2 regions of the Corynebacterium jeddahense genome follow, and region 1 is predicted to be linked to the other one. Evidence: riboswitches for the same ligand, from Rfam matches in the RefSeq annotation. Region 1 holds a riboswitch; the other holds the start of a gene.
What was found. A riboswitch is a leader RNA that binds a small molecule or an ion and turns the genes downstream of it on or off. The one in region 1 is predicted to bind S-adenosylmethionine.
Positions count from the first base shown of each region.

Region 2: linked by a shared signal. The riboswitch ahead of CJEDD_RS05405 (hypothetical protein) and the one ahead of CJEDD_RS11115 (hypothetical protein) in region 1 are both predicted to bind S-adenosylmethionine.

Region 1 is NZ_CP063194.1:2,303,342-2,307,644, forward strand. Features, by position in the region: gene CJEDD_RS11095 (hypothetical protein) at 1-15, shown strand, start outside; gene dcd (dCTP deaminase) at 52-615, opposite strand; tRNA gene CJEDD_RS11105 (tRNA-Gly) at 698-768, shown strand; gene CJEDD_RS11110 (hypothetical protein) at 783-1,328, opposite strand; gene CJEDD_RS11115 (hypothetical protein) at 1,321-1,674, opposite strand; SAM riboswitch class IV at 1,693-1,813, opposite strand; gene CJEDD_RS11120 (esterase/lipase family protein) at 1,872-2,699, shown strand; gene CJEDD_RS11125 (GntP family permease) at 2,704-4,089, opposite strand; partial or broken gene CJEDD_RS12390 (VanW family protein) at 4,133-4,303, opposite strand, start outside.
Region 2 is NZ_CP063194.1:1,089,944-1,094,246, forward strand. Features, by position in the region: gene CJEDD_RS05395 (phosphoenolpyruvate carboxykinase (GTP)) at 1-1,220, shown strand, start outside; gene CJEDD_RS05400 (NADPH-dependent FMN reductase) at 1,333-1,905, opposite strand; gene CJEDD_RS05405 (hypothetical protein) at 2,076-2,681, opposite strand; SAM riboswitch class IV at 2,706-2,823, opposite strand; gene CJEDD_RS05410 (hypothetical protein) at 2,899-3,162, opposite strand; gene CJEDD_RS05415 (peptidase dimerization domain-containing protein) at 3,354-4,034, opposite strand; gene CJEDD_RS05420 (DNA primase family protein) at 4,009-4,303, shown strand, end outside.

The DNA.
Region 1 (4,303 bases):
CAGCAGCTCCTATAACCGCAGCCGCACCCCCCAAACTCAAACGCCGAACACCTACTGGAAGTTGAGGTACGCCTTCGACGGCGTCGGCCCGCGCTGGCCCTGGTACTTGGAGCCGAGCGCGGACGATCCGTAGGGGATCTCGGCCGGCGAGGTCATGGCGAACAGCGCGAGCTGGCCGACCTTCATGCCCGGCCACAGCGTGATCGGCAGGTTGGCCACGTTGGAAAGCTCCAGCGTGATGTGGCCGGTGAAGCCCGGGTCGATGAAGCCGGCGGTCGAGTGCGTGAGCAGACCGAGGCGGCCGAGGGAGGATTTGCCTTCGAGGCGGCCGGCGAGGTCGTCGGGAAGCGTGAAGCGCTCCAGCGTCGCACCCAGGACAAACTCGCCGGGGTGCAGCACGAACGGCTCGCCCTCGGGCACCTCGACGAGCGTGGTCAGGTCGGGCTGCTCCAGCTTCGGATCGATGTGCGTGTAGCGCTGGTTATTGAACACCCGGAACAGGCTGTCCAGGCGCACGTCGATCGAGCTCGGTTGAATCAGCCCTGCGTCGAAAGGCTCAATGAGGAGCCTTTGCTTATCGACGGACTCACGGATATCACGATCAGAAAGCAGCACGCCGGCCAGTGTAGTTGGGCGCTTTTTGGGCTGGGCGGGGGCGGTGCTACTCTTACCTCTGCTGCATTTCAGGTGTGGCAGTGCCGGCGTAGTTTAGTGGTAGAACATCAGCTTCCCAAGCTGAGAGTGCGAGTTCGATTCTCGTCGCCGGCTCTCCTAGATGGGGCTTACGCGGGGGTCGTGCACGGGATACCGGGGAGACCCGTGGCCGACAGGTACTTGGGGCGCGCCCCTCCGGTCACGAGCATGGTGTACCTCGGCGCGTAGGCCACCGCGCGGGACAGGGCCTGGGGATCGTGGTGGAAGACCTCCCGCATGATCATGGTGTTGATTTCCACAAAGACCAGCCGGATGCCGGTGTGTTCCACGATCTCGATAGGTTCCCAGTGAATGGGTTCCGACGATTCAAGAGCCATGAGGCGGCGCTTCGGTAGGTGGTGCCCGCGGGCGAAGTGGGTACATTGTTCCAGGTCGACGAACCGGCAGGCGCTGCGCAGATGAGGCAGCGGGTAGATCTTTCCGCAGCTGCGGAACGCGTTGAGCGCCGACGAGATCTCGAACACCTGCCCCATGCGCCGCCACAACACATCCACTCCCCTGCTCGTGCGCAGCCTGAACGTGAACTGGTAGAAGGACATGTTCACGGTGAGACAGGTGCCGAAGCGACGGTACTTGGTGGCGGGCACCCAGTCTTGGACGGCAAGCTCACGCAACGGACACCTCGCAGGGGCCGATCGGCGACATCGACACCAGGTGGACGCTTCGCCTGGTATGACCGTCCTCGCCGGTCACCTCCGGACCGCGCAGCACGCCCCACTCGCGGTTGAAGTCGACGGCTTGGGCGGCGCCCGCGGGGTCGTGGTTGTAGCGGGTGAACGTGCCGCGGGCGGTCTCAATGACAAGCTGCGTGCCGTCGACCTGCACGGACAGGATCTCCAACCACAGCTCCTCCGGCCCGTTCGCGGCCTTGAGCGCCGGGATCCAGTGGGGTTTGTGGCCGCGCGCCACCAAGTCGCACTCGCGGTGGCCGATGGACGGGGCTGTTTCAACCCGGGACATGGGGGTTTCTCCTCAGAGCAATCGCACTTCCGGCGGGCGGTTGCCGCGCCGGCGGATCTTCTCCCGGAAGCACCGTGCGCGATCTTGCGCGGTTGCTAATCGACGATCGCCGGGAGACGTAGCCGTCAATTTCTTGATCCATCGGGCACAGTAGTAGACAGCTTTGTCTAGCGCAAGCTTGGATACACTCTTCCTCCATGCAGCTCACTCGCGCACTCATGGGACTGGCCGCAGGCTACGGCGCGCTGCAGGGCCGCGAGAACCGGCCGCGTCTGCCGTTCAACGACCCGTCGTTTGGCGCCAAGCACGCAACACCGGTGATGTACGTCCACGGAATCAATTCGCGGGCGGCGGCGTTCCGCCACAACGCCCAGCACCTGAAAGACCACGGGTTCTGGGTGTGGGGATACGACTACGGGGACATGATCGCGCCCGGGTTCTTCGGCGTGGGGGACTTAAACGCCATCGTGGGCGACGTCGCGAACAACGTTGAGCGCGTACTTAAGGCGACGGGCGCAAAGCAGGTGGACATCGTGGCGCACTCACAGGGTGCGCTGATGACGAAGCTGTTCATCGCCCGCGGCGGCGCCGGGAAGGTCCGGCGCGTGGTGGCGATGGGCGGCAACTTTCACGGCACCGATTTCCGCGGGTGGGCCGGCGACCTGGGCAAGGTGGCGTCCCGGCTGCCCCGGCTGACTTCTTTGGTGGCGCCGGGTGCGGCGCAGCAGCTGGTGGGGTCGGCGTGGCTTCGGGACTTTGCAAAGGTGCCGGACACCGACCCGCGCGTGGTGTACACCTCGCTGTATTCGCCGGCGGACACGGTGGTCACCCCGAACTCTGCATCCGAGCTCGAATCTGTGGGAGGCGCGGACGTGGCCAACGTGGATTCGGCGCGCTTCTACGGCGGGTACGCGCCCCTGCACATGCTCATGCCGCGGGACCCGCTGTACGCGGAGCTGACGTTGTGGGGACTCACGCGCGACGTGGGCGAGCACACACCCCCGGAAGTGGATTGGCTGGTGTAACGCGCTAGAACGCGAGAGTGATTCCGTAGAACACCGACGTCAGCAGCAGGCCGATCACGGCAATGAGGGTCTGGTTCACGGTCCACGTCTTCAGCGTGGTGGCCACGTCGAGGCCCATGAGGCGGCCGACGAGCCAGAAGCCGGAGTCGTTGACGTGGGAAGCGATCACGGAACCGGCCGCCGTCGCCAGCACGATCAGCGCCAGCTGGACGCCGGAGTAGGCGCCGGCCTCCACCGCCGGCACCATGAGCGCCGCCGCAGTGGTCAGCGCGACGGTTGCCGAGCCCTGGGCGATACGCAGCGCCGCGGCGATCAGCCAGGCCGCGAGCAGGACGGGGATGCCGAGGTTCGACATCGAATCCGCCAGTGCGTCGCCGATGCCGGAGGTCCGCAGCACCCCGCCGAACATGCCGCCCGCGCCGGTGATCAAGATGACGGAGCACACCGGGCCGAGCGCCGACTCCATGCGCGCCTGCACCTCCTCGCGCGGCACACCCAGGTTGAAGCCGACCGCCACCATGGCCACCAGCACCGTCACTAGCAGCGCGATCGGCGTCTGGCCGAGGAAGGTCAGGGTGCGGGCCCAGGTAGCGCCGCCATCGATGCGCCCCGAGGTAGACAACGCGTTGACACCCGTGTTGCCGAAGATGAGCAGCATCGGGATGAGCATCACCGCGATCACGGTGCCCGGCCCCGCCGCCTTGTGGGTCAGCTGCTGCTGGTCGCTCAGCAGGGTGTCGGCCACGCGGTTCGGGTACTTCTTGCCCACGTACTTGCCCCAGTGGTAGCCGGAGACGTACCAGGTCGGCAGCGCCACCAACAGGCCGAACAGCAGCACCAGGCCCATGTCCGCGCCGTAGAAGTCCGAGGCGGCGACCGGGCCCGGGTGCGGCGGCACGAACACGTGCATCACCGAGAACGCACCCGCAGCCGGGATGCCGTAGGCCAGGATCGGGCCGTCGAGGCGCCGCGCCACCGCGAAGATCACGGGCAGCATCACAATCAGGCCCGCGTCGAAGAAGATGGGGAAGCCCATGATCAGCGACGCCAACCCGAGAGCGAACGGAGCCTTGTCTTCGCCGAAGCGTTTCACGAGGGCGTCGGCAAGCGACTGCGCTCCTCCGGACGCTTCGACGAGGCGGCCGATCATCGCGCCCAGGCCGACGAGCAGCGCGATGTTGCCCAGTGTGGAGGAGAAGCCCTTCATCAGCGTCGGCATCACGCCGTCGATCGGGATGCCTGCGGCGAGCGCTGTGAAGATCGACGCGATGATCAGCGCCACAAACGCGTGCAGCTTCAGCCGCATCACCAGGAACAAAATGAGCGCAATCGCCGCTGCCGCGATTCCCAGCAGCGGGCCGGCTCCGAGTACCGGCTCCCAGGTATCCATGTCCATGGTGGGTACCTTATCGGCCGCGCCGACACGGTCGGAGCTACCCGCAATTCACAATCGGCTGCGGGTCGTAGACCGTGGTCTGGGTTTCGCTGTCGAGGAGGTTGCCGGCGAGGTCGTAGATGTAGCGGGTGTCGGAGGTGGTGAAGCCCTGCGCGCCACCGGAGGGCACGCAACTGGCGCCGGACACCGACACCGGGGACGGGGAGGT
Region 2 (4,303 bases), 1.2 Mb from region 1:
TGCTTGGTAAAATCGCCCACGGTCTGCGCCAGGCGTCCTACGACGGTTACGCCTCAGGGAAGTTCCTCGCGGAGCAGTTCCTGCTGCTTGGGATCCACGACCGTGAAACCGGCGTCACCACGCACGTGTGCGGCGGCTTCCCGAGCGCGTCAGGGAAAACCAACCTCGCGATGACGCTGCCGCCAAACGGACTCGGCGACCGCTACCGCGTTGATTTTTACGGCGACGACATCGCCTGGATGTGGGTTGACGACGAAGGGAAACTCCGTGCCATCAACCCCGAAAACGGTGCCTTCGGTGTCGCAAAAGACACCAACGAGGGTTCCAACCCCACCGCGATGGCGGCAATCGCTGAGGGATCGGGCACGATCTTCACCAACACCGCCTACAACGAAGTCACCGGCGAGGTGTGGTGGGAGGGTCTCACCCCCGAACCCCCGGCCGACCCGGCAGGGTGGCTCGACTGGACCGGCGCGAAAATCACCGACCGCACCGCCGAGCAGCAAAACGAACCGTGGGCGCACCCGAACAGCCGCTTCACGATTCCGCTGGAGCGCATCCCGAACCTCGCCGAAGACGTCTCCAAACCCGAGGGCGTGGTCGTTGACGCGATTATCTTCGGTGGCCGCACCCGCGATCGTGAACCGCTGATCCGCGCAATCGACAACCTTGTTGATGGCGTCTACGACGGGCTGACACTCGGCGCCGAGGCGACTTTCGCAGCGGACGGGCTTGACGGGCAGCTGCGTTACGACCCGATGTCGATGCGTCCGTTCTTCTCGTACTCCGAGGGTCGCTACGCCGAACACTGGCTTAAAGTGCTCGGGCAGCTGAAAGAGATGCCGATGTTTGCCCACGTCAACTGGTTCCAGCGCGAACCCGAAACCGGTCGTTACCTGTGGCCGGGCTTCCGCGAGAACCTGCGCGCGCTGAACTGGCTCACACAGTACCGCGACGGCAAAGTCAAGGGACGCAAAACCCCGATCGGCGTGCTCCCGCTTGTTGAAGAGCTCGACTTTACCGGTCTCGAAATCGACGCGGCGGATCTCGACAAACTGCTGCGGGTTGACGTTGAACGCTGGCTGCAGGAAACCGATCACCGCGCTGAGCACCTGCGCGAGCTGCCCGATATGCCGCGCGAAATCTGGGACGCACACGAGGCGCTTGTCGAGGCGTTGCGGGCCGAGGCGGCAACTGACGCAGGGGGCGCAGACAGCTAGCGCCTGCGCCACCGCGCGGCCGCGGCGACACAAAACTGCCACACAACAAACGAGGGGGAAACCGAAACGTGTTCGGTTTCCCCCTCGCCTTTGGGTTACGCGCCCGCGAAAACTAATCGCGGCTGGTTTTTTCGATCAGCTCAGCGAAGCGGTCAATGTATTTCTGCAGGAACTCAACGGTTGACTCGCGGGTGATCTTATCCCCGTCACCGAAAAGCTCAGGCGACTGCGACAGGAACACCTCGGGCTGGCCAAGCGTTGGCATGTCGAAGTAGGAAAGCGCAAGGCGCAGGTTCTTCTGCGACGAGTACCCGCCCATGCGTCCAACAGAGTGGCTCACAATTCCCGCCGGGAGTCCCTTCCACGCAACGTCGGCGTTGGGTTTCGACCCAATATCCACCGCGTTTTTCAGGCACGCCGGGATGGTGCGGTTGTTCTCCGGGGTCACAAACAGCACCCCGTCAGAGGCCTTAATCGTCTCGCGGAACTCCGTGTACTCCGCCGGCACCGGCTTGTCGGTGACCTCTGGGTCGTCGTAGTCGAAATCGTACAGCGGCAGGTCGCGGATCTCCACGATCTTCGCCTCGTACCCCTCAGGGAACATCGGAATCAGGTTGTGCGCAATCTTACGGGCAAAGGAGCCACGACGCAGGCTCCCAACAATCACACTCACGCGCTTCGTCATACGTTTCACTCTCTTTTCTCTATTTCAACTGTGGATCATGCACCGCGATCCGCGCCCTCATACGCCACAGACTCGCGCGGCGCGAGCTGCCGGTCGCTGCCCCAAGCCGAGCAGAACCGGCACTCGCTCACGAGGTCAAGCCTATGTTAACAATTCCGCCATTGCGAACCTCATGAGTAACCGAAGCTCCGAGCACCAAGCGCGGCCTGGTGCTCCCGGAACTTGCGGGGATCCAAGCCACTGGCTTTCAACTCTTTCGCGCGCTCCGGGTAACCAAACACCGACGGCAGTTCGCCCTGCGCAAGTTTCGCCCGGCTCTCCACCCGGACCTGCGAGTTGGGGTGGACGAAGCCGTGCGGTTCGTACTCGAAAAGCGCCCAGCACCACGCAAACGCCTCGCCCTTCGTGAGCCCGGCCCAGCGCCCCTCGGTGATCAGCGAATCAGCGTCGGGCATCGCGTACGCCTGCTCAACCCGCGCGCTCCCCTCTTCACGGAGGGTCTCAGCGGTGATCCGCTCTTCTTCTTCGCCGGCGCGAACAGCGTCAGCTGCCGCGGCCTCGATCAGTGCGGCGAAGTCGTCAAGTGACAGCGTGGCGCCGTTGTCACCGCCAGCGAATGCAACCGGCGGGTGCTCGCGCAAGATCTTCAGCAGCGACGCTCTCACGCGGTTCCCGAAACGAGTGCCGGGTTTGACCCCAGAGTAACCAAGCCCGATCCGGCTCCACCAGTCTTGGTCGGTCTCAAATGAAAAATGATGTGCAGACACGGAGCTCACGCCCCTTTCTTGGGGCAAGCGCCCCATCGAATCTTGCTCCATGAGATTTCATGAAGCCCGTTCTTCCCCTGGGACACCCGGGAATCGATGGATTCGGGTTGTCGCGTAACCGGCCAGGTACCTACGGTTACGACTCTTGAACGTGGAAGTGATCGTAGCACACAAAACGATCCGCTGTCACGGGTCGCCTTGGTCGCCTTGGTCGCCTTGATGAGGGCTACATCGCGTCGATGAGATCCCGAACGGCCTGCGAGATGCTCGTGCTGTGGGAGTGTGCGTAGTGTTCGAGTTTCGCGCGGCGCGCAGCATCGAGCCGCACAGTCACCGGGCGCACATCGGTTCCGACGCTGACGGGTCGACCGGGGCGTGACGGGCCGAGGTGGTCGCCGGTGTATCCCGCTTCGGATTCGTCCTCTGCCGCCCAGCGCTCAATTTGCTCATCGGTGAACTCAACCCCGTTTACATCGGTGTACGTGCTCATGACGCTACCTCCTTGCTCCAAGGCCTACCTCGATCAGAACTTTCTTTGTGGCAGGCATTGCGTGATAGATGAACCAACCATCCGGTTCGTCTTCCACTGCGACATATTCCAGGAGTCGGCCTGCGCCGTCGGCGCCCACACCATTTATTTATGTAAGACATAATTAATCTAAGGCGTAAACGGGCCTGTGTCTAGCGGTCGAGCCAGTGCCTTGTGGCGAGCACAAGCGCTGCAACACCGCGCTGCAGCGTCGGATCGATGACGGGTGCGTAGTGCGGTGAGTGGTTCGACGGCACATCGGTGTGGACCGTTCCCGCCGCCTCCGCCGCGGCGTACTCCGCGGCGTCGTGACCGCCGAGCATCCAGTACACAAGCGGCACCCCCGCGGCTGTGGCGAGCACTCCGACGTCTTCGCTTCCGGAGAGCGCGCCGGGTGCGAAAAACGCGTCCTCCCCGAAGGCGTCAACAAAGACCGCGTTCAGTTCCTCCGTGATCTCCGGGTCGTTATAGGTGACCGGGAAACGGTCACCGAACTCAATCTTCGGTGGCCTTGGAGCGTTTGACGCCGCGGCCTCGGCCTCGATGACGCGCTGGATTCCCGCAACCAGGCGCTCGCGCACGGTCTCGCTGAAGCTGCGGACGCTCAGCCCGAGCGAGGCGGACTCCGGGATGATGTTGTTTTTGCTCCCGGCCTCGATCCGCCCGACAGTCACAACCGCGGTGTCACGCGGGCTGATCTCCCGCGACACCACGGTTTGTAAACGCATCACCGTGGCCGCCGCCATCACCACCGGGTCGATCGTTGTCTCCGGTTCCGAGCCGTGACCGCCGCTGCCCGAGGCAGAGGTGGAGTCGATCTGGCGGTCGGCCACCCGGTTCGCCAAGACGGTCGAGAACCAGCCCGGGTATGTGCCACCAGAGGATTTTGAGGCGAGCCTGGATTCGGTACGCCCCGCCGATTACAGCGACGTCGGCCAAGCCCACGCCCTAACCAAGGCCTATCCGGACACGCTGCGCTACTCGGAGGCCACCGACTGGCTCGTCTATTACGACGGTGTCTGGTACGAATCCGCACCCGCAGCCCAAGCCGTCGCCCAGGAGCTCACCGAACGCCAACTGGCCGAGGCCCACGAGCTGCTCG